3 regions of the Streptomyces sp. NPDC005181 genome follow, and region 2 is predicted to be linked to each of the others. Evidence: riboswitches for the same ligand, from Rfam matches in the RefSeq annotation. Region 2 holds a riboswitch; each other region holds the start of a gene.
The links. A riboswitch is a leader RNA that binds a small molecule or an ion and turns the genes downstream of it on or off. The one in region 2 is predicted to bind cyclic di-AMP.

Region 1: another riboswitch for cyclic di-AMP. It lies ahead of ABZV38_RS09235 (transglycosylase family protein); the one in region 2 lies ahead of ABZV38_RS18800 (C40 family peptidase).
Region 3: another riboswitch for cyclic di-AMP. It lies ahead of ABZV38_RS19690 (NlpC/P60 family protein); the one in region 2 lies ahead of ABZV38_RS18800 (C40 family peptidase).

The regions. Positions count from the first base shown of each region.
Region 1 covers NZ_JBEXID010000009.1:80,825-83,077, reverse strand. The annotation lists gene eno (phosphopyruvate hydratase) at 1-402, opposite strand, end outside; gene ABZV38_RS09235 (transglycosylase family protein) at 685-1,383, opposite strand; cyclic di-AMP (ydaO/yuaA leader) riboswitch at 1,387-1,557, opposite strand; gene ABZV38_RS09230 (transglycosylase family protein) at 1,858-2,253, opposite strand, start outside.
Region 2 covers NZ_JBEXID010000026.1:55,091-57,343, forward strand. The annotation lists gene ABZV38_RS18790 (ATP-dependent Clp protease proteolytic subunit) at 1-328, shown strand, start outside; gene ABZV38_RS18795 (hypothetical protein) at 336-644, shown strand; cyclic di-AMP (ydaO/yuaA leader) riboswitch at 964-1,144, shown strand; gene ABZV38_RS18800 (C40 family peptidase) at 1,148-1,621, shown strand; partial or broken gene ABZV38_RS18805 (LysE family translocator) at 1,680-1,843, opposite strand; gene ABZV38_RS18810 (hypothetical protein) at 1,955-2,131, shown strand; gene ABZV38_RS18815 (ATP-binding protein) at 2,228-2,253, opposite strand, start outside.
Region 3 covers NZ_JBEXID010000028.1:60,553-62,805, reverse strand. The annotation lists gene pcrA (DNA helicase PcrA) at 1-561, opposite strand, end outside; cyclic di-AMP (ydaO/yuaA leader) riboswitch at 820-985, shown strand; gene ABZV38_RS19690 (NlpC/P60 family protein) at 984-2,150, shown strand; gene ABZV38_RS19685 (hypothetical protein) at 2,244-2,253, opposite strand, start outside.

The sequences.
Region 1 (2,253 bases), on a different contig from region 2:
GAGGTAGCGGAACAGCGGCAGGTCCGAGGCTTCGGAGGCGGCGTGCGCGACGGCCAGCGAGACGCCGAGGATGGCGTTGGCCCCGAGCGAGCCCTTGTTCTCGGTGGCGTCCAGGTCGAACATGGCCTGGTCGATCAGCCGCTGCTCGGTCGCGTCGTAGCCGACGAGCTCCGGGCCGATCTGCTCGATCACGGCGAGGACGGCCTTCTCGACGCCCTTGCCGTGGTAGCGGTTGGGGTCACCGTCGCGAAGCTCAATGGCCTCGAACGCACCGGTGGAGGCGCCGGACGGAACAGCAGCACGGCCGGTGCTGCCGTCGTCGAGGCCAACCTCGACCTCGACCGTGGGGTTTCCGCGGGAGTCGAGGATTTCCCGGGCTACGACGACGTCGATGGACGGCACGAGGCATCTCCTTCTGGGATATGACGCTGGTGGTGCAGGGTCGCTTTGGCCTTGCGCCAAGAGCCTAACCGCCTTGGCCCACTGTGTTCGGCGACCGCCCGCCTCCTGGGACGAAAAAGGACCCAAGGGCACCCCTAGACGGGCAAATGTCCAGAAATCTACTGAGCAGTAACTACAACAGTTGAACAGTGAGCGCAAAAACCCCGACCCGGCACGTACGGGGGAATCCGCGCCGGGTCGGGGTGCTCAGGGAGGAGAGAGCCTTTTCTGCTGAGGCTCGTCCTACTTCGTCAGGTGGAGCTGCTGACCCGGGAAGATCAGGTCGGCGTCCTTGACGATGTTCTTGTTCAGCTTGAACAGCTGCTGCCAGCCGCCCTTCACCTTGTGCGCCTCGGCGATCTCGCTGAGCGAGTCGCCGGCCTTCACCTTGTACTCGCCGTCGCCCTTCGCGACCTTCTGGCCCGTCGGCGTGGTGACGGTCTTCGCGACCTCGGGGGCGGTGCCGCGGTCCGAGCGGGAGGCGGTGGGGGCCTCGGTGTGCTCGGCCGGCTTCGGCGCGGCCGGCTTCACGGCGGCGGAGCCGGTGTCGACGCCCGGGTCGACACCGTCGTTGGTCAGGTTGCCGGCGCCGGCGCAGGCCCAGGCACCCGGACCCTGCATGTCGAGGAGCTTCTCGGCGGTGGCGATCTGCTGGGCCTTGGTGGCCAGGTCAGCCCGCGGGGCGTACTGCGTACCACCGGCGGCAGCCCAGCTGGACTGCGAGAACTGCAGGCCGCCGTAGTAGCCGTTGCCGGTGTTGATGGACCAGTTGCCACCGGACTCGCACTGGGCGACGGCGTCCCACGTGGCGACGGAGGCGGCGGAAGCGCCCGTGGCACCCATCAGGGGAACGGCGATGGCGGCACCGGCAACACCCGCGAGCGTGGCGACACGGACGGCCTTGGACGGGCGGCGGTGCTTGCCCTTGCTGTTCAGCAGCATGGAACTTCTCCTCACCGACGCCTACGAGGTGAGCTGTCGGGTTCGGGCCAAGTGAGTTGCCCGGTCGCACGTCCTAGCGCACGACTTCACCCCAAGCCGGTCCTGACGGTCCTTCGACCATCGGGCCCGGCGCTTACCTGGGTCCCCCGCTCCTGCCTACGGCGCTTTACGCGTCTGTTCCCTTCGACCGACGGCAGGATTCGGCGTGACGGTCGACGGGGCCCGCGGTGCGAGCAGTTCCGACCGTAAACACACACAACCCCTACATTCAAAGATGGACACGCCGGACAATCACCCCTTACTTGCATCCCGCCGACCCTCGTTTTCGCAGGTGGGGGGCGATGCGCGCGGACCCGGCAGGCGCGACACGTCAATTGACGCAAAGAGACCCATGTCTCACTTACACATAAGCGGACATAGGCCTCTGAACTACCCCGATTTTTGGGGTGTATTTAGCTGTTGATCAGACCGCTCTCACTCTGCTTTCACGCCAAGATCGAGGCTCTCGCCAGGCAGGATGAGGTCCGGGTCGTCGCCGACGGCAGCCTTGTTGGCCTCGTAGAGCGCGGGCCACCCGCCGGGGACCTTCTGTGCATCAGCAATCGCCCACAGGTTGTCGCCCGGCCGGACCGTGTACGCGCCGTCGGCCTCCTGGGCGCCCGTGTCGCGTCCCTCGCTGTTGCCGCGGGAGGCATGTCGGCCCGACTCGCGGTCATTGCCCGCGCCCGCACCCTGGCTCGCCTCGGGGGCCGGCGTGCCACGGTGCTTACCGCCCACCTCACCGCCCGAAGAGCCGGAGGAGCGGGACGAGTCGAACGAACCGGATGCATCCGACGCGTCGCTCGACGCCTCGCCGGAGGACTTACCCGA
Region 2 (2,253 bases):
TTCCAGCGCGGTCCTGCTGCTCGCCGCGGGCGCCCCCGGCCGGCGGCACGCCCTCCCCGGGGCCAGGGTCGTCGTGCAGCAGCCCGCGCTTCCCGAGCCGCTGCAGGGCCAGCCGTCCGATCTGGAGATCGAGGCGCGGGAACTGGTCCGCATGCGTGAGCAGCTCACCCACCTGCTGGCCCGTCACACCGGGCGCACTGCCGAACGGATCGCCGCGGACATCGAGCGCGATCTCATCCTCGATGCCCCGGGCGCCAAGGCGTACGGCCTGGTGGACCACGTTCTGGAGAACCGCAAGACGTCGCTCCCGCCGAACGGCGCGAGGTGAACACCCGATGCAGCCACCGGAGTTCCCGCCGCTGCCCGCACTGACGCGCGCCGAGGGCGAGTTCATCGACTGTTATCTGGAAGTGCTCGACCAGGTGGGCCGGATCAACCCCGCCCACGGCAGCGACACCTACGGCGCGTTGTGCGCGGCACAAGCACTCGCCTCGCGGGCGCGCGCCCTGCGGGACGCACTCGCCTTGATGCACGAGCGCGGTGAGGCACAGATCCACGCCGCCACCTTGGCGCGGGCGCTTCGCGTGTTGGACGGGGAGCAGCGGGCCCGACGGGTCACCGTGCCCCCTGCCCAGACGAGTTGATCAACCCCCTTCCGCGACACGCCCGGCGGGCTGATCAAAATTCCTCGCTCGTTCGGCGTAGGAGATCCCCCGCGCGAGGGACGGCTCAACTTGCGCTTTCGGCATGGCCGGTGAACGGAGTCTGCTGCTCCGCCGCTGGTACGGGACCGGTCGGGGCGACCGGCCGGGTTCACGGAACGACCGCACCCACCCGGATGGGCGAATAGCGACGAATTTCCCATATCGCTCAATATCCTCGGAAATCCGGCACTCGGTGAGTCAAGATCCGTGGGACGACAAGCCCCCGCCACCGCGGCGGGGCGGTCCGGGCGGACGCCGAGTCCTGCCGCCGCCCGGATGCCTGGTCGACAGAAGTGGATCGGCAGGAGTGGAGGACCCGAGCACAACGGGTCGACCGGGCATCCGGTCGACCCTCGGGGTGAAGCCGCCAAGTGCGGCCGGGCAACTTCGCCAGCCCGAACCCGACAGGTCATCCTTCACAGGCGGCTGACGAAGGGTTGCGCATGACTGCGCAGGTTCACGTCCCGTCTCTGCTCACCCGGGCCGGTACGGCCACGGTTCTGACGCTCGCCGCCGTCGGCGGCTCCGTGATCGCCCCCGGCGTCGTGACCGACGCCCAGGCCGCGACTCATTCCACGAAGGCGCTCAAGATCGCCGCGTCGAAGAAGGGATCGCCGTACCGGTACGGGGCCACGGGCCCCCACCGTTTCGACTGTTCGGGCCTGACGATGTTCGCCTTCAAGAAGGTGGGCAAGAAGCTCCCCCGCACGGCCCAGCAGCAGTACAACAAGACCCGGCACATCTCGGCCTCGCAGCGGCGACGCGGCGATCTGGTCTTCTTCCACTGGGGGCGCAGCGTCTACCACGTGGGGATCTACGCCGGTAAGGGCAGGATCTGGCACTCGCCGAAAAGCGGTGCCGTGGTGCGGCTGGAGAAGATCTGGACGAGGAGCGTCTGGTACGGACGGGTCCGCTGACTTCCGTCTCTTCCGTCTGCTCCGCCTTTCGGCTGCCGGTCACCTCCGCCGGTCAGCGCAGCAGGGGGCCGGTGACCAGCACCGCCGCGAGCCCGGCGACGACCGGCGCGGCGCGGACGAGCAGCCCCCGGCGACGCCGAGCGCCGTGGCCGCCCCGGCCGCGCGTGAGGCGAGAGCGTTCCGTACGACCACGGTGAAGTCGGCACCCGGCAGCGCCACCATCCCCGCGGCGACCCCAGCCGCCCGAGGGGATCGCCGCGGTGACCTCGGGCGACGTCGATCTCGCGCTGACCCATGCCTATGAGCCGGCGTGCGGGGAACGGGGTGGCGGTGGTGCCTGAGATGGTCGCCGCGATGTCGCCGACGCCGCTGTCCGTGCGGCGGCTGGAACCCGCAGCTCTCCGGCGGACCACCTCGGTGTTGCACCACGGCGACGGGGCGAGTGGAGCGGCTGCCACGCTGTGCGCGCTGCTGCGCGGCGGCTTCGGGCGGGCTGCTGCGGTGCAGTGACCATGCGTCGCGACGGACGGCGACGCACCCGACGGCCGGCTGCCGACGACGCGAAGTCCGGGCCCGGCCCGAGTTCAGGTCCGGCGGGGACGGTGGTCACGTCTGGACGGTGACCGACCAGG
Region 3 (2,253 bases), on a different contig from region 2:
GCAGACCAGGGCCATCAGCCGCTTGGAGTCGGCGGCGTCGTAGATCGAGAACGACGAGGTGAAGCCGAGCTTCTTCGATTCCCGGCGCAGGATCCGTACGCACGCGCTGTGGAACGTCATGACCCACATGGCGTTGGCGCGCGGTCCGACGAGCTGCTCGACGCGCTCCTTCATCTCGCCCGCGGCCTTGTTGGTGAAGGTGATCGCCAGGATCTGGCCGGGGTGCACCCCGCGCTCGGCCAGCAGATGGGCGATGCGGTGGGTGAGAACCCGGGTCTTGCCGGAGCCGGCCCCGGCGACGATGAGCAGCGGCGAGCCGGCGTGCACGACGGCGGCGCGCTGCTCGGTGTTCAGCCCGTCGAGCAGGGCGGCGGCGTCGATGACGGGGCGGTGGGCGCCGTCCCGGTAGTACGCGTCCCTGGGCGGCGGGGGCGCGTCGAATACGCCCGCGAAGAGGTCCTCCGGCACCGCTTCGGGTGCGGAGTCCTCGGGGGGCGGCGGGGGCTCTTCCTCCGAGTGCTGGAGGCCGGCCAGGAAACTGTCGTCAAAGAGGCTGCTCATCGCTTGACGAGTCTAGGCCGCCGCACCGACACCGTGCGGCCGCATGGCTAACCGCACCCGGAACACGGGCACATACAGAGACCACGCACCCACACCGCGTAAGGGAAGAGGGGGCTCGCTCCGCCCGCACCACCACCCCGTCATCAAGGTCACGAAAATGTATCGGGCATATCGAACATCAACCTTCACAGCAGCACCATGGGTTGGCTAGCGTGCTCGGTCGGGCGGCCCGTACCACCTGAGGCGAACCACGCCGAGCGGGCTCCCACGCTGAATCCGGGCTGCCCTCGCGGGAGTTCGGAACCGGGGACCCACATGCATCACCGGGGTGAATCGGTCCATATCCCTCATTCGGACCGTAGGGCAGCCTTCCGTTCCGCCCGAACCCGACAGCTAACCCGGTAGGCGGTCCACGGAAGGAGATGCCGGCCTTGGCGTCGCATCGCAAACCGCGCACCCGTGTGCGCAGCACCACCCCCGCCGTCGGGTTCACGACGGCCGCACTGGCAGGGATGACCCTGCTGTCCGCGCAGAGCGCCACGGCCGCGCCGGCCTCACCGAAGCCCAGCATCGAGGACGTGCAGAAGAAGGTCGACGACCTCTACCGGCAGGCGGGCACCGCGACCCAGCAGTACAACCAGGCGAAGGAGGCCTCCGCCGCACAGCGGGGCAAGGCCGACGCCCTGCTGAACGAGGTCGCGAAGCGTGCCGACAAGCTGAACGACGCGCGTAGGGCGCTCGGTGAGTACGCGGCCGCGCAGTACCGCACCGGCTCCATCGCACCGACCGCCACCTTCTTCCTGGCCGACGACCCGCAGTCGTACTTCGACCAGAACCAGTTGATGGCCCGGATGGCGGGCCGGCAGCAGAAGGCGGTCACGGACTTCCGCACCCAGCAGGCCGCGGCGTCGGAGAAGCGCGCCGAGGCGGTGAAGAGCCTGGAGACGCTCACCGAGTCGCAGGCCACGCTGCGGACGAGCAAGGAGAACGTCCAGAAGAAGCTGGGCGAGGCCCGCACGATGCTGTCGAAGCTGACGGCCGAGGAGAAGGCGCGACTCGCAGCGCTGGAGCGCAAGAAGGAGGCGGAGGCCAAGCGCAAGGCGGAGGAGCTGGCCCGCCGGCAGGCCGCCGCCAAGGCCGAGGCGGACCGCAAGGCCGAGGAGGCCGCGCAGCAGGCCGGATCCGGCGGCGATACGGGAACGGGCACCGGGACCGGAACCGGCTCGGACACCAGCGCCACCACGAAGGCCGAGAAGGTCCTCGCCTTTGCCCGCGCCCAGATAGGCAAGCCGTACGTCTGGGGCGCGACGGGCCCCTCGTCGTACGACTGCTCGGGGCTGACCCAGGCCGCCTGGAAGGCGGCGGGCGTCGACATCCCCCGTACCACCTGGGACCAGGTGGAGATCGGCACGCGGATCGCGACGGCGGATCTGCAGCCGGGCGACCTCGTCTTCTTCTACGACGACATCAGTCACGTCGGCATCTACGAGGGCGACGGCATGATGATCCACGCCCCGAAGCCGGGGGCGAATGTCCGCGAGGAGTCGATCTATTACATGCCGATCTACGGCAGCGTGCGGCCCGCGTAGCGCGGCCCCGGACAGCGACGAGCCCCTGCCGGACGGATCCGGCAGGGGCTCGCGCGATGAATGACAGGGGCGGCTCGGGCGGCAGCGGCCGGCTCAGGTCCAG